2 regions of the Stenotrophomonas sp. 89682_Sma genome follow, and region 2 is predicted to be linked to the other one. Evidence: riboswitches for the same ligand, from Rfam matches in the RefSeq annotation. Region 2 holds a riboswitch; the other holds the start of a gene.
What was found. A riboswitch is a leader RNA that binds a small molecule or an ion and turns the genes downstream of it on or off. The one in region 2 is predicted to bind thiamine pyrophosphate.
Positions count from the first base shown of each region.

Region 1: another riboswitch for thiamine pyrophosphate. It lies ahead of thiC (phosphomethylpyrimidine synthase ThiC); the one in region 2 lies ahead of ACZK29_RS00950 (TonB-dependent receptor).

Region 1 covers NZ_CM151147.1:3,904,884-3,916,045, reverse strand. Annotated here, with positions in the region: gene ilvC (ketol-acid reductoisomerase) at 1-160, opposite strand, end outside; gene ggt (gamma-glutamyltransferase) at 821-2,539, shown strand; gene ACZK29_RS18085 (BCCT family transporter) at 3,086-4,663, opposite strand; TPP riboswitch at 4,920-5,020, shown strand; gene thiC (phosphomethylpyrimidine synthase ThiC) at 5,102-6,946, shown strand; gene ACZK29_RS18075 (ion channel) at 7,062-7,733, shown strand; gene ACZK29_RS18070 (winged helix-turn-helix domain-containing protein) at 8,003-10,327, shown strand; gene ACZK29_RS18065 (helix-turn-helix transcriptional regulator) at 10,442-11,162, shown strand, end outside.
Region 2 covers NZ_CM151147.1:210,282-221,443, reverse strand. Annotated here, with positions in the region: gene ACZK29_RS00970 (hypothetical protein) at 1-765, shown strand, start outside; gene ACZK29_RS00965 (XVIPCD domain-containing protein) at 877-2,868, shown strand; gene ACZK29_RS00960 (glycine zipper 2TM domain-containing protein) at 3,114-3,521, shown strand; gene ACZK29_RS00955 (phosphotransferase enzyme family protein) at 3,647-4,771, shown strand; TPP riboswitch at 4,815-4,910, shown strand; gene ACZK29_RS00950 (TonB-dependent receptor) at 4,981-7,170, shown strand; gene pnuC (nicotinamide riboside transporter PnuC) at 7,179-7,751, shown strand; gene ACZK29_RS00940 (hypothetical protein) at 7,848-8,264, opposite strand; gene ACZK29_RS00935 (Dyp-type peroxidase) at 8,350-9,324, opposite strand; gene ACZK29_RS00930 (VOC family protein) at 9,448-9,816, opposite strand; gene ACZK29_RS00925 (helix-turn-helix transcriptional regulator) at 9,885-10,652, opposite strand; gene ACZK29_RS00920 (OmpO family porin) at 10,780-11,162, opposite strand, start outside.

The DNA.
Region 1 (11,162 bases), 1.1 Mb from region 2:
TGAAGCCATCGGCCTGCGCCTTGACCTCGGTCGGGCCGCCCGGCCGCAGGCCTACCACCACGTCGAAACCGGATTCGCGCAGGTTCAGTGCGTGGGCGCGGCCCTGGCTGCCGTAGCCGATGACGGCGATCTTGGTCTGGGGCAGGTCGTTGGTGCTCATGGGGGAGGTTCCTTGCGGTGGGAAGAAAAAAGAACGGCCGGTCGTCGAGGTGACGTGCCGGCCGGTCAGGGGAAAGCGGTGGGGGAGGCGCCATGCATCGCACGCGGACACTCGCCACGAGGCGTCGTGGTGGTGTGGGTCCGGGTTTTGATGTTGGCGGTGTGCATGGTGGTTGCGTCTGAAACCAGGTCCTGAAATGAAAAAACCCGCACCGGGGCGGGTGCGGGTTTTTGAAGAGTTCCGGTGTGTGTGTTGCTTACACGCTGGCTCGTCCCGCACCTGTTGGTTGGGTAATAAGTACGAGCACAAGAATCGAACGCAGCGAGGCGGCGCCGGTGTCGGCGGCTTCGATGTGGGTTCGCGGTGGCGTGTTGTGATGCAACATGTGATCGAGAGGAACACAGCCATTTCGGCGGTGTCAACCCTCGCGACGGATTTTCTATCGGTTTCCGCTGCATCCAGCGCAATCGCTTGCGGCACAAGGATGGTTGCTGCTGAAAGTGTTTCGGTGAACCCGAATTCACTCCTTTCGGGGCGGTTCTTGCGCGGAATCCGGTGGATTTTTCCGCCCAAGGATCAACGTCCATGACGTCTGTCCGATACCGCGTGAAGGCCGCAGCGGCGAAGATCGGGGAACCACCCGTCCATCGGAACCCGACCGTGTCCCGACGCCTTGCCCGTTCCCTGCTCGCCGCCGCCGTACTGGCTGCCGTACCCGCGCTGTCCTTCGCCGCCGACCGCATCACCGGCCACACCTTCGCCACCCGTTCGGAGGTGATCGCCCCGCATGCGATGGCCGCGACCTCGCAACCACTGGCCACCCAGATCGCGCTGGACGTGATGAAGGGCGGCGGTTCGGCAGTGGACGCGGCGATTGCCGCCAACGCCGCGCTCGGCCTGATGGAGCCGACCGGCAACGGCATCGGCGGCGACCTTTTCGCCATCGTGTGGGACCCGAAGACGCAGAAGCTCTACGGCTACAACGGCTCGGGCCGCTCGCCGAAGTCGCTCACCCTGGCCGAGTTCCAGCGCCGTGGCCTGAAGGACATCCCGGCCACCGGTCCACTGCCGGTGTCGGTGCCGGGCGCGGTCGATGGCTGGTTCGCGCTGCACGACCGCTTCGGTCGCAAGCCGATGGCCGACAACCTGGCGCCGGCCATCCGCTACGCCCGCGAAGGGCACCCGGTGGCCGAAGTGATTGCCTACTACTGGGACCGCTCGGTGCCGAAGCTCTCGCAGTACCCGGGCTTCAAGGAGCAGTTCACGATCAACGGCCATGCCCCGCGCAAGGGCGAGATGTGGAAGAACCCGAACCTGGCCAGCACCCTGCAGAAGATTGCAGACGGCGGCCGTGATGCCTTCTACAAGGGTGAGATCGCCCACACCATCGGCGACTACTTCAAGGCCAACGGCGGTTACCTGAGTTACCAGGACATGGCCGATCACCACGGCGAATGGGTCGAGCCGGTCAGCAGCAACTATCGCGGCTACGACGTATGGGAACTACCGCCGAACAGCCAGGGCATCGCTGCGCTGCAGATTCTCAACGTGCTGGAAGGCTACGACTTCTCGAAGATTCCGTTCGGCTCACCCGAGCATGTGCACCTGTTCGTCGAAGCGAAGAAGCTGGCCTTCGCCGACCGTGCACGCTTCTACGCTGACATGGCGTTCCAGCCGGCACCGGTGCAGAAACTGATCTCCAAGGAGTACGCGGCGCAGCGCCGCGCGCTGATCTCGATGGACAAGGCCTTGAAGGAAGTGCAGCCGGGCACGCCGAAGCAGCTGGAGGAGGGCGACACCATCTACATGACCGTGGCCGACGCCGACGGCATGATGGTCTCGCTGATCCAGTCCAACTACCGCGGCATGGGCAGCGGCATGGCACCTCCAGGACTGGGTTTCATCCTGCAGGACCGCGGCGAGATGTTCGTGCTGCAGAAGAATCATCCCAACGGCTACGCGCCGGGCAAGCGCCCGTTCCAGACCATCATCCCGGCGTTCATCACCAAGGGTGGCAAGCCGTACGCCAGCTTCGGCGTGATGGGCGGTGCGATGCAGCCGCAGGGTCACGCGCAGATCGTGATGAACCTGGTGGACTTCGGTATGAACCTGCAGGAGGCCGGTGACGCACCGCGCATCCAGCACGAGGGTTCCACCGAGCCGACCGGTCAGGCCACGGCGATGACCGACGGTGGCGAAGTGAATCTGGAAACCGGCTTCCCGTATGAGACGGTGCGTGCGTTGATGCGCAAGGGACATCGCATCGTGTTTGCCGATGGTCCGTATGGCGGATACCAGGCGATCATGCGCGATCCCGAGACTGGGGTTTACTACGGTGCTTCGGAGAGCCGCAAGGACGGGCAGGCGGCAGGGTATTGAGGTTTCCCGGCCACCGGGCTGAGCCCCCTCGCGGTTGATCGCCAGAGCAGTTTCATGCGCTGGGGCGTGCGGGTGGGAGTGTCGGGGGACGCCGTGAATACGTCCTTGTAGTCTTAGCCGCGCCATCCATGGCGCGGATACCCCCGCCACCCCCACCCGCACGCCCCCCGAAAACTTCCGTGCGCGTCAGCCACGGAAGAGAAAGAAGAAGATCAAAAGCAAAGGCAACAGCAACAGCCGAGCGCTGCGGTTGGATCCGTTTTCCAGAGGAAAACGGATCCAACCCCTTCGTGTTTTCCGATACACCTCATCCACGCATGGCGTGGAAAACCCACCGCCACCGGGAAATTGTCGGAGGCGGGGAGGGGGCCGATGGCGGGACCGTCCACGGCATGGATGCCGTGGCCGAGCCTACAGGGACGTACTTGCGGCGTGTCCCGCCATCGGCCTCCTTCCTGCCAGACCCTCAATGTCTCAGAGCCGCTTTTGAAGTTGTTGTTGCCGTTGCTTGAAAGAAGCGGTGCAGCCGCAGGCTGCAAAACCCCCTCAATCCTGATCGTGCGCGCGTGCCGCCTCCGCCTGGGTCTCCTCCTGCGCCGCCATCTCGCGTGCGATCCACGCATCGATCATGTGCCGCTGGCGCTGTGCCTGCCGCCGCTCGCGCGTGTACTCCTGGTCCAGCACCCGGTACAGCGACACCATCACCAGCACCATCAGCAACGCAAACGGTAGTGCGGCAATCGTGATCATGCCCTGCAGCGCGTCCAGGCCTCCGGCCAGCAGCAACGCTGCTGCAATCAACGCCACCGCAATGCCCCAGGCCAGCTTGCGCTTCAGCGGTGGGTCGCCGGCCTCGTCGGTGGACATGCTGGCCAGCACCAGCACCGCTGAATCGGCCGAAGTCACGAAGAAGATCATCAACAGCACCAGCGCGATGCACGACAGCAACAGCGGTAGCGGCATGCTGTCGAACAGTGTGAACAGCACCGTTTCGTAGCCATTGCCCAGCGCCTGCACCAGATCGGCGTGGCCGAAGATCTGTGCCCACAGCGCGGTGCCGCCGAACACCGCGAACCAGAAGAAGCCCAGCAGCGTCGGTGCGAGCACAACGCCGATCACGAACTCGCGCACGCTGCGGCCACGCGATATGCGCGCGATGAACGATCCCACGAACGGCGCCCACGAGATCCACCAGGCCCAGTAGAAAATCGTCCAGTCCGCCACCCAGGTGCTGCCGGAGAACGGTGACATGCGCAGGCTCATCGTCACCAGCTGGTTGAGGTAGGAGCCCAGCGTGGTGGTGAACGTATCAAAGATGAAACCGGTCGGCCCCAGCACCAGCAGAATGGCAGCCAGCAGAGCGGCCAACGCCAGGTTGAAGTTGGACAGCCATTTCACCCCGCGCTCCACGCCGCTGGCGGTGGAGGCCATGTACAGCACGAAAGCGACGGCGATGATGGTCATCTGCACCGCAACGGTGGCCTGCACGCCGAACACGCGCTCGATGCCGGCAGCGATCTGGATGGTACCGAAGCCGAGCGTGGTGGCGACACCAATCGCGGTGGCAACGACGGCGGCGATGTTGACCACCCGACCGATCCAGCCGCGGTGGTGACGGCCTATGATCGGTTGCAGCATGTCGCTGACCAGGCCACGTCCATTGCGGTTGAACTGGAACCAGGCCATTGCCAGGCCGATCAGCGCATAGATCGCCCACGGATGCAGGCCCCAGTGGAAGAACGCATAGCGCATCGATGCGCGCGCCGCATCCAGACTTTGTGGAGCCAGGCCCTCGGGCGGCTTGCTGAAATGCGAGATCGGTTCGGCAGCGCCCCAGAACACCAGGCCGATGCCCATGCCGGCAGCGAACAGCATCGACATCCAGCTGGCGCGGGAGAATTCGGGTTCGGCATCCTCGCCGCCGATGCGCAGGTTGCCGAAGCGGCCGAAGGCGAGGTACATCAGGAACACCAGCGCCAGGAACACCACCAGCAGGTACAGCCAGCCGACACTGCGGATGACTTCTGCCAGCATCGACTGGACCACTGCGTTGAAGGGGCCGGGGGCGATACCGGCAAGCAGCACCAGCAGCAGGACCAGTGCGATGGAAACGCGAAACACCATGAAGGAGCTTCTCCGATCAAGGGGATTGAGGGGAGCGAGCAAAGCTTGCGGCGAGGGGCCGGCGGCATGCAGCACGGACCGGGCAGGAGCCGCGAAGGCGGCGGGGATGCATCGGTCGCAGCGACGCGATGGGCGTGCACGTTACTGAATGCGACGTCATGGTTCTGTTAACGCCGGCCCTGCGATTGTTCAGTGGATCCACGCCTTGCCTGGGTGAGCGGTAAGGGAACTCAGTGCTTTCTATGCTCTAATGCGCAGCAAGAAGCGGGGGTACCGGGCCATGTGGCCACGGTTGAGACAGTCCCTTGGAACCTGATCCGGCTCATACCGGCGTAGGGAAGCTTTGCAATGCAACCGTGCCCGGACACCGCCCAAGGACCGTCCGTGCGGGGTGCAGTGCGCCGCCGCTTCGTCCCTGACCTTCCTGGACGATGCCCGATGAACGCACAGCTCTCCGCCCTGCAGCAACAGGCCCAGCAACTCTCCGCATCCGTGACCCGGCCCATTCCCGGCTCGCGCAAGATCCACGTGCCCGGTTCACGCCCGGATCTGCAGGTGCCGATGCGCGAGATCGCGCTGACCCGTACGCCGACGCTGTTCGGCGGCGAAGAGAATGCGCCGGTGACCGTTTACGACACGTCGGGCCCGTACACCGACCCGGAGGTGCGCATCGATCTGTCCGCCGGTTTGCCGGCACTGCGTCGCGGCTGGGTGGAAGAGCGCGGTGATACCGAGCAGCTTGAAGGACTGAGTTCTTCGTTCGGCCGCGATCGCGAGCATGACCCGAAGCTTGACGCGGTGCGTTTCCCCGCGCGCAGCCTGCCACGCCGTGCACGTGCCGGTGCCAACGTCACCCAGATGCATTACGCGCGCCGCGGCATCATCACGCCGGAAATGGAATTCGTCGCCATCCGCGAGAACCAGCGCCTGGACGCGATCCGCGATGCGGGCCTGCTGCAGCAGCACCCGGGCGAGGCCTTCGGTGCGTCGATCCAGAAAGTCATCACCCCGGAGTTCGTGCGCGACGAAATCGCCCGTGGCCGTGCGGTGCTGCCCAACAACGTCAACCACCCGGAAAGCGAGCCGATGATCATCGGCCGCAATTTCCTGACCAAGATCAACGCCAACATCGGCAACAGCGCGGTGTCTTCCGGCATCGCCGAGGAAGTGGAGAAGCTGGTGTGGGCGATCCGCTGGGGCGGTGACACGGTGATGGACCTGTCCACCGGCAAGCACATCCACGAGACGCGCGAATGGATCATCCGCAACTCGCCGGTGGCGATCGGTACCGTGCCGATCTACCAGGCCCTGGAGAAGGTTGACGGCCGCGCCGAGGCACTGACCTGGGAGATCTTCCGTGACACCCTGATCGAGCAGGCCGAGCAGGGCGTGGACTACTTCACCATCCACGCCGGCGTGCTGCTGCGCTACGTGCCGCTTACCGCCAAGCGTGTTACCGGCATCGTCAGCCGCGGCGGCTCGATCATGGCCAAGTGGTGCCTGGCGCACCACAAGGAGAACTTCCTCTACACGCATTTCGAAGACATCTGCGAAATCATGAAGGCCTACGACGTGACCTTCTCGCTCGGCGACGGGCTGCGCCCGGGTTGCATCGCTGATGCCAACGACGCGGCGCAGTTCGGCGAACTGGAAACGCTGGGTGAACTGACGAAGATCGCCTGGAAACACGATGTGCAGACCATGATCGAAGGCCCCGGCCACGTGCCGATGCAGCTGATCAAGGAAAACATGGACAAGCAGCTGCGCGAATGCGGCGAAGCGCCGTTCTACACGCTGGGCCCGCTGACGACCGACATCGCGCCGGGCTACGACCACATCACCAGTGCGATCGGCGCGGCGATGATCGGCTGGTTTGGCACGGCCATGCTCTGCTACGTGACGCCGAAGGAACACCTGGGCCTGCCCAACCGCCAGGACGTGCGCGACGGCATCATGGCTTACCGCATTGCCGCGCACGCGGCCGACCTGGCCAAGGGGCATCCGGGCGCACAGGTACGCGACAACGCGCTGAGCAAGGCGCGCTTCGAGTTCCGCTGGGAGGACCAGTTCCACCTGGGCCTGGATCCGGAAAAGGCCAAGGAATTCCACGACGAGACGCTGCCGAAGGACGCGCACAAGCTGGCCCACTTCTGCTCGATGTGCGGACCGCACTTCTGTTCGATGAAGATCACCCAGGACGTGCGCGACTACGCAGAGGCCGGCATGAAGGAGAAGTCGCAGGAGTTCCGTGCTGCCGGTGCCGAGGTCTACCACCAGGGATGATGCCGCACCGGTAGCGCCGGGCCATGCCCGGCGGGCGCAGCGGTCCAGGAAAAGCGCCGGGCGTGGCCCGGCGCGACCCGTTATGCTCCGGCCATTGCCCAGCGGAAAGGACGCCATGCCTGTTGCCTTGACCACCCGCTGGCTGGCCATCGCCCGCCGCCATCCTTCGGCCTGGCTCCTGGCCGCCCAGTTGATCGCGGTGCTGCTGTATCCCGCCCTCGATGACACCGCCGCTGGCCGCGCGGCGCTGGGCATGTTCGGCATGGCGGTGCTCGGCCTGGCGCTGTGGGTGGTCCAGCGCAGTCCGTTGGGAACCTGGTTGGCATTGCTGCTGGCCATTCCCTCGGTGGTGTTCTCGCTGGCAGGCGCCCTGCTGGACCGCAGTGCGCTGTTGACCACGGCGCAGCTGCTGGAAAGCCTGTTGTACTTCTATACGGCAGGGGCGTTGATCGCCTACATGCTGCAGGACCATCGAGTGACCCGCGACGAGCTGTTCGCGGCCGGTGCAACCTTCACCCTGCTGGCCTGGGGGTTCGCCTTTGCGTTCGCGGTGTGCCAGCAGTGGTATCCAGGCAGTTTCCAGGGCGCGACGGCTGGCCCCGAACGCAGCTGGATGGAGCTGCTTTATCTGAGCTTCAGCTTGTTGTCCGGAGTTGGATTGAGTGACGTCGTGCCGTTGCACCCGCAGGCACGGGCCTTGGTGATGCTCGAACAGTTCGCAGGCGTCATGTATATCGGCCTTGTGGTGTCGCGTCTGGTCGGATTGACCATGCTTCGGCGCATGTGAAAATGAACGCCAGATAAAAATTTCGCGCCCATAAGGGCGCGAATGGTGATGCAGATTATGTGAATGCGTCGGCGAGAGAGAGCCTGAGTGTCGACCCCGTCATAGGCGGGGTAACCGGCTTAGGCTAATATCCGGGGGCGTTATTGTTTTTGCGGTATGCGCCGATGCTTTGTGCGGAATCTGGCTTTTCGATGACCCTGTCCAGGGACGGTGGGGACGGTATTGCTGGTGAGCCCTGCCCAGGTCCCGTCCCTACTGTATAGCGGAAAATGAACAGCAGCGAACTCACGCCCATTGAGGCCGACCGCGTGCGGGTCGGCGACTGCGTCATTACCTTGTCCTCGCGTGAGGTCGAGGTTGAAGGCGCGCGCCGTCCGCGGCGGCTGACGCCGAAAGCGCTGGGCGTGCTGCGCGTGTTGATGCGTCAGCCTGGGCGCGTGGTCACCCGTGAAGAGCTGTTTGCCGAGGTCTGGCCCGATACGTTGCCGACCAATGACGTGCTGACCCAGGCCGTCACCCAGCTGCGCAAGGCGTTCGCCAACGACGACGACAACGGCCAGGCCTATATCGAGACCATCGCCAAGAGCGGTTATCGGCTGCTGGTACCAGTGCAGGCGCTGGAGGATCTTGAGCCGGTGCTGGACGCCGATGTGGTCGCAGAGGTCATGCCGGCGGTGGCCGGCGGCAGCGGGCATCCGCTCGCAGCCGTGCCGGCAGCGCCTTCACGCCGGCGTGGCTGGCGCCAGCTGCGCCGCCAGCTGTTGTGGGTGCTGGGCGTGATGATGCTGGCCGCGCTGCTGGTCATGGCCACATTGTTGCTGCGGCGCGGGCCGGAGCCGAGTTCACCGGTGGATGCAGCGGTCGAGAACGGCGTGCGGGTGATCGGCAGCCCGCAGCGTCCCTATCGCCTGATCACCGCTACCAGTGGTTTTGAAACCTATCCCACACTTTCGCCGGACGGCTCCCAGGTTGCCTACGAAGGCGCCAACGAGGATGGCGCCGGAGGTGGTGTGATCAAGGTGCAGACCTCGGGCAATGCGCCGGCCCGGCAGCTGGCACTACCGCCAAAGGGGGCCAGTGACCGTTTCCCGAGCTGGTCACCGGACGGGCGCGAGATCGCTTTTGCCCGCTTTGGAGCCGACGGCGGTTGCCAGGTGCTGATCGCCAGTGCCACTGGCGGCGGCGTGCGCCAGGCGACCCGTTGCGATGGAACCGAGCTGCTCAGCTTCGACTGGACACCGGATGGCCGCGGCCTGGTCTTTGGCAGCATGGTGGGCCGCTATGCCCATCGCGGTATCCGTGTGCTCGACCTGGCCAGCGGCCAGTGGCGGGCGTTGGACTACCCGGTCGATCAGGATGATTTTGACTACGCGCCACGCTACTCGCCCGACGGCAAGTGGCTGGTGTTCGTGCGCAATCCACAGATGGGCGACCTGTGGCGGATGCCGGCCGGAGGCGGTGAGCTGGAGCAGTTGACCAACGAATCCGCCGAACAGCGTGGCTGGGCTTGGCTGGGCGATGGGCGCAGCATCGTGTTCGGCCGGCGCGTGGACAGCGAGGTGCGGTTGTACTACCTGGACGTGGAGCGCCGCACCTTGCGTGATGCCGGCCTCGACGACGCACAGTGGCCTGCGGTGTCGCGCCACGGCGACGTGCTGGCCTTCGTTCACCGCCGTGCCCAGTTCGGCGTGTTCAAAGTGCCGATGGCCGGCGGCAGCGCCGAGCGGCTGTTCGCGTCCAGCGGGCGTGACGGGCAGCCGATGGCGGCGCCCGACGGTCGCCAGCTGGTCTTCACCTCCGATCGTTCCGGCAGTTTCGCGCTGTGGTGGGCGGACATGCAGCGGCCCGATTCACTGCGGCCGATCGAGGGCCTGCGCCCGGAGGGGCGGCAGGCGCCGGACTGGTCGGCCGACAGCCGCCAGCTGCTGGTGGTCGGGCGTGACGAGCATGGGCGTACCGTGGTCTACGAGATCGCCCCGCGCGACGAGCATCTGCAACCGCTGCCGGTTCCGGTCGATCAGCCGCTACAGGCCTTGTACGGGGCCACCCCGGAACAGCTGCTGGTAGTCGAGCGCGATGCAGAGCAGCGCACCCGGTTGAGCCTGTTTGATCGCAGCGTGACCCCCTGGCGCCGCCTGGCCAGTATCGACGGCGTCTCCCAGGCGCGTTTCGATCGGGGCGATGGCCGCGTGCTGTTCACCCGCCTGGCGTCCGGCGGCCTGTGGTCGGTGGATGCAGCACTGTCCCCGGCCAGCGTGCAGCAGGTCAGTGAAGACCGGCCCAGCCGATGGCGCTATCGCACCTGGACGGTGGCAGGCACCGGTGGCATCGGCTATCTCGGCAACTCGACCGAGTGCGGTACGACCTTGATCCATATCCAGGCCGGCACCGAAGCCCCCGAGCGCTGCCTGGACCGGCAGCGGCTCAGTGCGGGCAACGGCATCAGTGCCAGCGCCGATGGCCGGGATCTGTATGTCGCCCTGGCGGTCAGCGATGGTGCCGATATCGGCGTCATGCAGCTGCCCCGGTCGACGCCGGCACTGTTCCCGGCCTTTCTCAAGTCGTTGATCCTGAAGAAAAATATCTCTTCGTGATTTTTTCGTGGAGTTCTCGCCGCGAATTCGTGGCGATCTCGGCGGATTTTCCTGACGGGCTGACGCCTGATTAGGCAAAACGGAAGCCTGTATCAGGCAAACCCGTGGTGCCCCATGCGTCAACTCTCGCTGGCCGATCGTGGCCAAACCGTCTCCCTCGACAAGGCGCTCGACGATCTCGCGCCGACCTGCATGGGCGTGGCCCGGCTCGGCAGCCTGCAAACGGCAGGGTCAAGCTTCACGGTCTGGCTGCAGGTGCGGGGCAGTTCCTGGGTGGAAGCCAAGGAAGGGCGTTTCCGCCTGCGCCATGGCGAGTGGATTGCCTTCGAGAAGGAGTCGCGCCCGTTGGTGCAGGCCGGCCGTAACGGACTGTGCGTGGGCCTCAGCCTGAATGCGGAGGCGATGCGGGTGCTGTCCGAGATGGCCGACTGTGGCCTGTATGCCGGTCGTGGTCGCATGGGCCGCGGCGACGCCCGCGTTGCCCTGCGCCTGTGGCGCGATGCGCTCGACAGCGGCCTGCCAGCGCAGGCGCTGCGCCCGCTGTTGTTGCATCTGGCCGGCCTGCAGCGTGACCTTGCCGACAACGTACAGCGCTGCCCCGGTCGCTCACGCAGCCGCAAGCGCCAGGTGTTCGGCCGCATGCAGCGCGCCCGTCTCTATCTGGAGGGCAACAGCCACCGCGTGGTGCGGATCGGCGAGCTGGCCGAGCTGACCAACTTCTCCAGCTGGTACCTCTCCAAGACCTTCCAGAGCCTGTATGAAGAGAGCCCCCAGTCGCTTTCGGCACGGTTGCGCCTGGAGCGGGCCGCCGATCTGCTGCGCGACACCGACATGA
Region 2 (11,162 bases):
AACACCTCTCCCGACACCGCCGTCACCCCGCCCGACGCGCCGACCGTGATGTATTTCACCTACCAGGTGGACGGTGATGGCGCGACCTCCTACGAGGTCCAGAACGGCAGCGTGGCGACCTTCTGGTTCGGCCACACCTTCACCCTCGATGGCACCACGTATTACACGGGTTTCTCCTGGGATACCCGCGAGCACTACGGCAAGCCGGGCGAGCAGACGCCGGCCGGTCCGGATGACCGCGCCAACCTCGCCGAGGCCACCTTCGTGCTGGCCGGCGCGGACGCCAAGAAGCCATGGAAGTTCCGTGGCCAGGAATGGACCATCGGCGCGCTGGGCGCGTACGACAAGGCCGACGATGTCGATACCCGGCGCAAGCCGCTTGAACATCGCACCGCCGACGGTCGCCTGCTGCTGGCGGTGCCGACCAGCAGCTTCGACCGCGGCATCAGCAGCACCGGCTATGCACTGCTGCTGTTCAACCCCAAGCGCAGCGAAGACGACGTGGACAGCAAGGTCTGGCGCTATGTCGGCTCGGTGCGTACGGGCGAGGACAACAGCGCCGCCTGCGACGAAGGCAACGTGATGCCCTGCACCGACAGCGATGGCGAACTGGCCTTCGCTGCCGACGGCAACGGCCTGCCGCGACTGACCGTGACCTTCAAGGGCACCACCATCGAAGGCCCCGGCAAGACCCGTGCGCTGGGCGCCGGCGACGCCGTGCACTACACCTTCGACAGCGCGACCCAGCAGTACGTCGCGCCCTGATAGCACCCGCCACGCGCGGGTTTCCTGTTGACCGACATGTTCTTGACTCACGGATGAGTCCGGTTGGCGATTCGCGGCATGCGCCGCTCCATCAACCCCGAGGAAAACGTCATGGCACAGCATGACTACAGCAGAAAGGAAGTCCTGGACATCGTCGAGCAGGTCGCCCGGCAGAAAGGCATTCCGGTCGATGACTTCATGCGCTTCGCGCACATCGAGACTGGCGGCACCTTCAACGAGCGCGCCCACAACACCTCGACCGGCGCCAAGGGCCTGTTCCAGTTCGTGCCCGGCTCGGCCCGCCAGTACCACCTGACCGGCCACGAATTCGACCCGACCCGCAACACCGAGGCCGCCGCGCAGATGTACCAGGACAACCTGGCATCGATGGCGCGCCGCAATGAGCGCACCGGCCACTCGTACCTGTCCGGAGGCGACACACCGACCGGCCTGGACCTGTACCTGGCCCACCAGCAGGGCAGCGCCGGCTATGGCTCGGTACAGACCGCCATTGCCACCGGCACCTTCGGCGTGGTCCGCAACAGCCACGGCGAAGAGATCAACATGCGCCGCAACGTGCTGAACCAGATCGGTTCCGACGTGAAAGCGCTGACCGGCCACACCTTGGCCGAGATGCGCGGCATGAACGATGGCGACCTGGCGCGGACGTTCTCCAGCTACTACATCCACAAGTACGCGGCGATCAGCATTCCGGAAAAGAACATCGAACCGCAGGCCGTGGCGCAGGGCCAGGGCCAGACCCCGGCAGCGCCTGCACAGGCCAGCGCAGCCGTGGCGGCGGGTGCAGCCACGCTGGCGGCAACCGCAGCGGCGGCTGCCGCACCGAAGCCGGGCATCGAACTGCAGGCCGCCTACGAGGCCGGCGTGAAGTACGACCACGTGAAGTACGCCATCAACATTCCGGGTCACGCGCTGTACGTACCGGGCAAGACCGGCAAGAACGTTGAGCAGGGTTACATCGACTGTTCCGGCTGGGTCGGCACGCTGCAGAACCGGACCATGGACGAGATCAACCAGAAGGCCGGGCATGCGGTGTTCAGCAAGGCCGATCGCATCGACCTGGGCAACCTGGGTTCCGGCGGCATCGTGCGCAAGGCGTTCGACCAGTCCGGCGTGCTGCTGGACCGGGACGCGATCCTGAAGCCGGATGCGCTGAAGGAAGGCATGATCATCGGCCTGGATACGGCCAGGACCCGCCATGAGCACTGGAACGGCATCGACCACATCGTGATGGTGGTGCGCGACCCCAACACCGACAAGCTGCTGATCAGCCAGTCCACCGGCAGCAAAGGCGTGCACACCATGCCCGTCGAGGACTACCTCAAGCAGGTGAAGGACCACCCGAACTGGAAGCTGTACGCCTCCGATCCGCTGTCCAAGGCGCGCGACCTGCTGGAAAGCCGCACCCAGTCGCATGAGCAGACCCAGGGCAAGCCTGCCGCCGAGCACAAGGCCGCTGCCACCCCGCACGCCGAACTGTACAAGCAGGGCGCACACAGCGAGGGCGTGCGCACGGTGCAGGAGCAGCTGGGCCACCTGGGCTACGTCGGGGCCGATGGCAAGCCGCTGGTCGAGGATGGCCGCTTCGGCCGCAACACCGACGCGGCGGTGCGCCAGCTGCAGAAGGACAACGGGCTGGTCGCTGACGGCGTCGTCGGCGCGAAGACCCTGGAGGCGATCAGGGAGGCTCGCGAGCGCCCGCTGCTGAACGACGAGCGGCACCCGCGCAATCCGCTGTTCATCCAGGCCAGCAAGGGGCTGGAGCTGATGCCGGCGGGCACCTTCAAGGATCGCCACGCGCTGGAAAGCACCGCAGCGGCCCTGACCAGGGAAGCCCACGCCGCCGGCCTGCAGCGCATCGACTCGGTGGTGCCCAGCCCGAACGGTGAACGCCTGTTTGCCGTGCAGGGCACGATCGGTGACCCGGCGGCCAGCCGTGTCGCGGTGGAGACCCGCGCCGCCAGCGAGCAGAGCATCGCGCTCAGCAGCGGTGCCGTGCAGGGCGCGCCGAACGTGCTGCACCAGCAGCAGGACGCGCAGCAGGAACAGGCCCGCCAGACGCAGAAGGCGATGGGCGTCTAAGCCCGCAGCGCCTTGGCAGAGAAGGGAGGGCCACGTCCGCGTGGCCTTTTCCCTTTCTGCCAGCTGAGCGGCCGAGGCCGCTTTCAGCCTTGCTTCATGCCGCCTGCCGCTAGATGAATGCGCAAGCCGCACGGTGGGCCAGGCAATGTTCCGGCAATGTTGGAACGCCAGCGTGGTCTCCACGGCAGCCGGGGCGCCCGCGCCCTCCCTGCCCAGCGTGGCATGCACCTCTCAGGAGAACGAACATGCTCAGTACTTCCACACTCAGCTTCCGTGGTCTGGCGATGGCCCTGGCACTGGTTGCCGGTGTCGCCGTGGTCAGCGATGCCAGCGCGATGTCGAGGAAGGACAAGCGCACCCTGGTCGGCGCCGTGGTCGGTGGCGTGGCCGGCAACCTGCTCTCCAACGGCGATCCTGCGGCCACCGTCGGTGGTGCCGTGGCCGGCGGCGCGATCGGCAACCTGACCACCTCCGACCGCCGCGACCGTCGTTACTACGACAATCGTCGTTACGACGACCGCTATGATCGCCGTTACGACCGTGGCTACTACCGCAGCGGCTACTACGACCGCGGTGACGACCGTCGCTGGCAGCGCGAGCGCTACTACGACAACCGCTACTACCACGATCGCGGTCGCCATCGCGGCTGGTAAGCAGCGCGGCATCTCCCATGCCGATGCACGGACGGGCGGGTCGATGACCCGCCCGTTTGCGTTGGCCGCGTGCATGGCGTTGAATGCGCAGCCTTGGATGTGACTTTCCCCACTGGGGCTTCGGCATGACGTCTTCCTCCCACCGCGTGCAGGGCCTCAACAACGACGAGGTTGCTGCCGACTGGCCACCGATCAGCGCGGCGGACATTGCGTGGCTGCGCCAGCGCTACCCTCAGCTGGACGAACACAGCCAGCCCCGCTGGCACAGCCCACGGCCGCTGTCGGCCGCTGCCATCGTCGGCGGCGAGGACGGCGCGGTGTTCGTCAAGCGCCATCACCACAGCGTGCGCAGCGCGGCCTGCCTGGAAGAAGAGCATCGCTTCATCGCCCATCTCGCCGCAGCGGGCGTGCCGGTGGTGCAGGTGCTGGCCGCGGCCGATGGCCACAGCGCCGTCGAGCATGGCGAATGGACCTTCGAGCTGCATGCGATTGGCGTCGGCGAGGACCTGTACCGCGATGCTGTGTCGTGGTCACTGTTGACCGATGCCGCGCAGGCCCGCGAAGCCGGGCGCATGCTGGCCCAGCTGCACCGCGTCGCCGCCAGCTACCACGCGCCCCAGCGCAGCACCCACCTGCTGGTCGCGCGCGACGACCTGATCCGCGCCGACGATCCGATCGCCGCAATCAAGGCAGGGCTGCACGAGCGCCCTGGCCTGGCCCGCTATCTCGCGCGCATTCCATGGGAAGCGCAGCTGCAGCGCGAGGTACTGCCGTGGCACACCGGCCTGGCCGAGCGCCTGCGCGACGAGCCACGGCTGTGGGCGCACAACGACTGGCATGTCTCCAACCTGCTGTGGCGCGACGGGCGGGTCAGCACCGTGCTGGATTTCGGCCTGGCTTCGCCCACCAGCGCCCTGTTCGACCTCGCCACCGCGATCGAGCGCAACGCCGTGGCGTGGCTGGAGCTGGAGCGCGGCATGGAGGCGGTGCGCATCGATATCGCGCTGGCCCTGCTCGACGGCTACCGCCAGGTACTGCCGCTGTCGGCGGCACGCGTGCACCTGCTGGCCGACCTGCTGCCGATGGTCCATTTCGACTTCGCACTGTCCGAAGTGGAGTACTTCGAAGGCGTCACCGGCTCGACCGCGAATGCCGACGTGGCGTGGCAGCCCTTCATGCTGGGGCATCCGGCGTGGTTCCACAGCGCGCCGGGACAGGCACTGCTGCAGGCGCTGCACGCGGCAGCCTGAAGGACGCCGGCTCGCAAATCCGTACCATTTGTAGTGAAATGGTCACCTGAAGCGGGGGTGCCTGGATCTGCCAGGCTGAGAGAGTCCCTTGGAACCTGATCCGGTTTGCACCGGCGTAGGGAGCTTTGAGCCGCAGCCACACCCCCGTCATGGGCCGGTGCACCTGCGCGCCGTCGCTTCGTCTCCCTTGTTGTCCGAAGACGAACCGAATGAACCGCTGCCTGCGCCCCACCCTGCTCTCCCTCGCCCTCTGCGCCGCGCTGCCGCTGCATGCCCGCGAGGCCGACGCTGCCACCGACGCGACTGCCACCGGTGCCGAACGCTCGCCGACCGAACTGGCGGCGGTGCGCGTGGAGGCCGGCAAACCGAAAGCCGATACCTCGCGCGTGAATGCCTTCGGTGGTGGAAGCTGGAAGGACACGCCGGCGTCGGTGAACGTGCTCGAGCGCGATTACCTCGACCGCCGCCAGGTGCGTTCGCTGTCCGAGCTGGCCAGCAACGATGCCTCGCTGGGTGATGCGTATGCGCCGGTGGGCTACTACCAGAACATCGCCATCCGTGGCTTTGCACTGGACGCCGCCACCGGCTACCGCTTCAACGGCCTGTCCATCGCCGGCGAACAGCGCCTGGCGCTGGAGAACGTGCAGTCGGTGGAGATCCTCAAGGGTGAAGCCGGCCTGGCCGCAGGCGTGATGGCGCCCGGCGGCATCATCAACTACATCGGCAAGCGCCCGGCCGAAGTGCGCACCGCCACGCTCGGTACCGATTCGGAAGGCTCGCGCTACGTCGCCGTCGATGTCGGCCACTGGATCAGCCCGCGTTTCGGCCTGCGCCTGAATGCCGCGTGGGATTCCAGCGATTCCTATGTCGAGCACGCCGATGGCCGCCGCAACTTCTACTCGCTCGCGGCCGACTGGCTGATCGGCGAACGCGGCAAGCTGGAAGTGGATGCCAATTACCAGACCAGCTCGCAGCGCTCGGTGTCCGGCTACCAGCTGCTGGGCGCGCGCGACCTGCCGCGCGGTGTCGACCGCGAACACCTGCTGGGTTACCAGCCGTGGCAGCGTCCGGTGGATATCGCCAGCACCAACATCACCGCCCTGCACACCTACGATTTCAACGACGCCTGGCAGTCCCGCGTGTCGGTTGGCCACAGCCGCTCGGTGATCGATGACAACGTCGCCTTCGCCTACGGTTGCTACTACGCCACGCAGTGCGCCGATGGCAGCGTGCCGGGCAATTACTTCGCTCCCAACGGCGACTACGACGTCTACGACTACCGCAGCCCGGACGATACCCGCCGCAACCAGCAGGCGCGCGCCGAACTGCGTGGCCGCTTCGAGACCGCCAGCATCGGCCACGAGCTGACCCTCGGTGCCGACTACTTCCGCCGCACCGTGGACAAGCGCCCGAGCGTCAACGAGTACGTCGGCACCAGCAACATCCACGAAACACCTGTGCCGGTGTTTGAGCCGTCGCCGAAGATGCCGGGACCGTCCGCACGTCGCCTGGACAGCCGCCAGACCGCGTTCTTCGCGCTGGACCGGATCAGCTTCGGCGATGACTGGCAGTGGCTGGCCGGTGGCCGCTTCGTGCGCCTCGATGAGCGTGCCTATGACAAGCGTGGCACCCCGCAGCGGCACAGCCGCCTGTCGCGGTTCCTGCCGCAGACCGCCGTGGTATGGAAGGCCACCGACCAGCTCAACGCCTATGCCAGCTACGTGCGCGGTATTTCACTGGGCCAGGAAGCGCCGTTCTGGACCAGCAATGCCGACACCTTCCTGCCGTCGGTGCAGTCGCGCCAGCTGGAGGTGGGCGTGAAGTACGTGCCGGTCGAGGCGCTGACCCTGGGCGCAGCCGTGTTCCGCATCTCGCAGCCGTACCAGTACGCCAAGCCCGACAGCAGCGACCTCGGCTACACCTTCGTCGAGGAAGGCACGCAGACCCACACCGGCCTGGAGCTGACCGCCAATGGGCAGCTGACCGACGCGCTGCAGATCGTCGCCAGCGCCAGCGTGCTGCAGGCGCGCGCGCGCGATACCGGCACGCCGGCCTATGAAGGCCATCAGCTGGTGAACGTGCCGAAGGTACGGGCCAGCGTGCACGTGGCCTACGCGCTGCCGTTCGTGCAGGGCCTGGATGTCACCGGCGGCTGGCGCTATGCCGGTGCCAACGTCGCACGTGCCGACGGCGGCGTGCGCGCACCGGACTACTCGGTGTTCGATGCTGGCCTGCGCTTCCAGCATCGCCTGCACGAGCGTGCGGTGACCTGGAACCTGTCGGTGGACAACGTGTTCAACCGCTTCTACTGGCGCGATACCGGCAGCAGCGGCGGTGACTACTACCTGTTCCCCGGCGCACCGCGACAGGCCCGCCTGTCGGTGACGTTCGCGCTGTGAGCGGCGTGATGCTGGAGTGGACCGCCGCACTGTTCAGTGTGCTCGGCGTCTGGCTGATGGCCCGGCGCCGGCTGGCGGCGTGGCCGGTGGGCCTGCTGTCGGTGACGCTGTACGGGCTGGTGTTCGCCGAGGCCAAGCTGTACTCGGATACCCTGCTGCAGGTCGCCTTCGGTGGCTTCCTGGTCTACGGCTGGCTCAACTGGCGGCAGCATGCCGTCGATGAGGGCAGCATCCGCATCGTGCCGCTGGCGCGCGGCAAGCTGCTGCGCGACCTGGCCATCGGCCTGTGTGGTGGCGTGGCGCTGGGTGCGGCCATGCACACCTTCACCGATGCCGCACTGCCCTGGCTGGACGCGATGCTGACCTCGCTGAGCCTGGTCGGCCAGTGGTGGCAGGCGCGCCGCCACGTGGCCTGCTGGTGGGTGTGGATCGCGGTGGACGTGGTCTACGTGGGTGCGTACCTGTTCAAGTCGCTGCACGTGACCGCCGCGCTGTACGTGTTCTTCCTCGGCCTGGCCGTGTTCGGCCTGCGCGCATGGAGTGCGGCCGCGCGTGAACCGCAGGTGGCGCCGGTGCGTTGATGCGGATGGCCGGGCTGTGCGCTGGCCATGCACAGTAGAGCCACGCCATGCGTGGCTGAAGGATCACCGGTAGGCCCATCCACGCATGGCGTGGATCTACCGGTCAAGCACCAGACCCAACCGCAGCGGCTGGCGCATGTCGGCAGGCGGTGCGGCCTGCAGCGGCGCCGCCTGCAGCGTCGCGCGCAGGTCGGCGTCGACCCGGGCGTCACCCAGGCTGTCGAATTCCAGTTTCGAGATACGGCCATCCGCCGCGATCCACACGCTCACCTGCAGCGGCGTGGGCGTGTCCGGGTGTGCCTGCAGCCATTCCAGCACGCGCTGCGCCTGCGGGTCCTGCTCCTGCTGCAGGCGCTGCTGCAGTTGGCCACCCACGGCGGTGGCGTAGGCCATCCAGTGCGCAGGGGCTTCCTGTGCGGACACAGCGGCGCTCCCCAGTGCCAGCGCACCGAACAACGCGGCCAGCGGCCGCCACCAGCGGCGTGCGCCGGTTGTGTTCCTTGCCATCGTCATCGCCTGCCTCCTGCACTCGCATCCAACAGCAGATGGTCGGGGCGGTAGATGACAGGCAGATGGCGGTCGCCGCTGCCCAGCGCGATCAATCGCCCAGGTCGGCCAGCACTTTGCGCGAGGGCGCGAAGAAGGTCACGCCGGTGGTTGCGGTGGAGAAATCGAGGATGCGGTCGTGCAGCGGCGCGGGATTGCCGATGAACATGCGCTCCAGCATCTTCTCGATCACCCACAGGCGGCGGGTGTAACCAATGAAGTAGGTGCCGTACTCGCCACGGCCCGGATTGGCGAACGGCATGTTGTCGCGCAGGATCTCGTGCTCGCCGTCGGCATCCTCGATGGTGCACAGCGTCTTGTGCGACTTCTGCGCATCCGCCGGTGCGTCATCCAGCTCGATGTTGTCGTGCTTGGTGCGGCCGATGATCGCTTCCTGCGCTTCGGTCTTCTGTGCGCGCCAGGCATCAAGATTGTGCAGGTACTTCTGCACCACCACGTAGCTGCCGCCGGCATGCTCCGGGTCTTCCTCGCCCACGATGGTGGCTTCGGGCAGCGACAGCCCTTCCGGATTGGCGGTGCCGTCGACGAAATCGAGCAGGTCGCGGCCATCGAAGTAGCGGAAGCCGGCCACGTCATCGACCGTCTCCACCGCATCGCCAAAGGCCATCAGCAGGTTGCGCTCGAACGCCACGATCAGGTCCATCGTGCGTGCGCGGATGTGATACAGCAGGTCGCCGGGCGTGGATACGGCGGTGTGGGTCGCGCCCTTGATCTCGCGGAACGGCTGCAGCTCACGCGGCGGCGTGGTGCCGACCAGCGGCTGCCACACGCGGTGGCCGATGGCCACGTTGCAGGTGAAGGTGCGCTCGATCTCGCGGATGGCGGTGTTCTTGATCAGGTCATCGGTGCTGGCCAGTACCTCGCGCGCCTTGGCGATCGACGCCTCGTCATCCTTCACCTTCAGCACCAGGAATGCCGCCGAATGGGTCAGTGGCGCGGTGATCTGCTGCGGCTCGTTGTCGAGCGTGTGGTTGAGGGCGGTGATCGGTGCGGGCTGGGAGTTCACGGCAGTTCCTGCTGGCTTGAGACGGGTGCATCGCCTGTGGCGATGTGCGGGCGATCATAGCGGAACCGACTGACCGGGGACGGAGCGGTTCTCGTTCCGTCCACCAGCGAAGGTACGAAGACCTCAATCCACATCACTCCAGACCGCCAACTCGTAGCCATCCAGATCGCGGAACTGGAAGCGGCGGCCACCGGGGAAGGCGAACACCGCCTGCACTACCTCGCCCCCAGCGGCAGCCACACGCTGCTGTGCATCGGCCAGGTCCGCGCAGTAGAGGATCACCAGCGGCCCGCCGTTGGCACGCACCGGCGCGTCGGCCACGAAGCCGCCTTTCAGGCGGCCATCGTCGAACTCGGTGTAGGCCGGTCCGTAGTCGGTGAAGTGCCAACCGAACACCTCGCCGTAGAAGCGTTTGCTGCGGGCGATGTCGGCGACGTTGAATTCAATGTTGTCGATGCGGCGTTCGGCATCGTGAGTAGCGGCATGGCTCATGACGTGGCTCCTGGGTGGGAGCCCCAGCTTCAATCAGCGCGGCACCGCGGTCTTGAACGAAACGGCCATCATCGGCCCCATTCCAGGCGCAGCTCGCGTGCTGTCATGCTGGCAAGCTCGCGTGCCTCGCGGCTGAGATGTGCCTGGTCGGCATAGCCGGCCTCGGCGGCCAGCATCGCCAGCGAGTGCTGCGGTTGCGCGCGGCTGTGGCGAAGAAAACGTTGCAGGCGCAGGATCCGCTCCAGCGTCTTGGCGCCGTAGCCGAACTGCGACTGGCTGAAACGCCGTAGGCTGCGCGGGCTCAGGCTCAAGTGCGCCGCCAGCGTATCCAGCGTGGCGTGACCAGCTGCGAGCGCCTGGAACAGGACATGGGCGCGCTGCGCCGGAGTATCGAGCGCGGCCGCACTCATATGCTGGTGCAGGCAGTGCGCCATTCGCTGCAGGCGCTGTGCAGGCGCGGTGTCACCAATGGAGGCTGCAGCCCTGATCGCCCACGCGCCCTTCAGATCGGCCAGTGGCACGGCCTGGCCGATGATCTCGGCCAAGGGTAGGCCCAGCGCGGCCAATGCCTGGCCGGGACGGAAGCGTGCCCCCAGCACCTGCGCACCGGGTGCCAGCGCCGGGTGCGCGGCCACACGGTCCGGGCCGACCACGAACAACGCACCGTCGCGCCAGAGGATATCCACGCAACCATCGGGCAGTACGGTGATGTGCCCATCGGCATCGGCAGGAAGCTGGCTCTGCCACAGCTGACCAAAGTGGCCGCGCAGCGGCGCAGGCGCCGGATGCTCCTGGTAGGCCGTGCCAGTACCTGCGAGGTGGGAAGAGTCGCCCATGCCGCATTGTCGCGCTACAGGGCCCATAAAAGTGAAGCCCGGCGCGAGGCCGGGCTTCGGTTGGCGTGTGGGAGAGAGAGAGAGAGAGTCACACGCCAGCACAACACGCACTAACGACAGGCGTTTGTTACCAGGTGAAGCGCGGGCCCACGAACCACTCGCGGTCGCCAGCCTTGGCCAGCTTCACTTCGCCACTCAGGCCCCAGTTCTGGTTGAACTTGGCGGTGGCGCCGACGCGGCCGTAGAACTCGCCGTCCGGGTTGATACCGTGCTTCTTGGTGTAGTCCTCGTAGCCGGCCATCACGTAGCCTTCCACGTACGGGTTGAACGCGGTACGCACGCCAACCTCGGTGGAGTAGCCGTTGAAGTCCAGGCCATGCTTCATGTCGAACTTCTGGTACGCGACACGGGCCACCAGGTCGGTGTTCGGTGCGATGCCATAGTTGTAGCCGGCGCCGATGCGCCACTGGTCGACGTCATTCTTGAACTTGTCTGTCTCCTGCGCGCTGT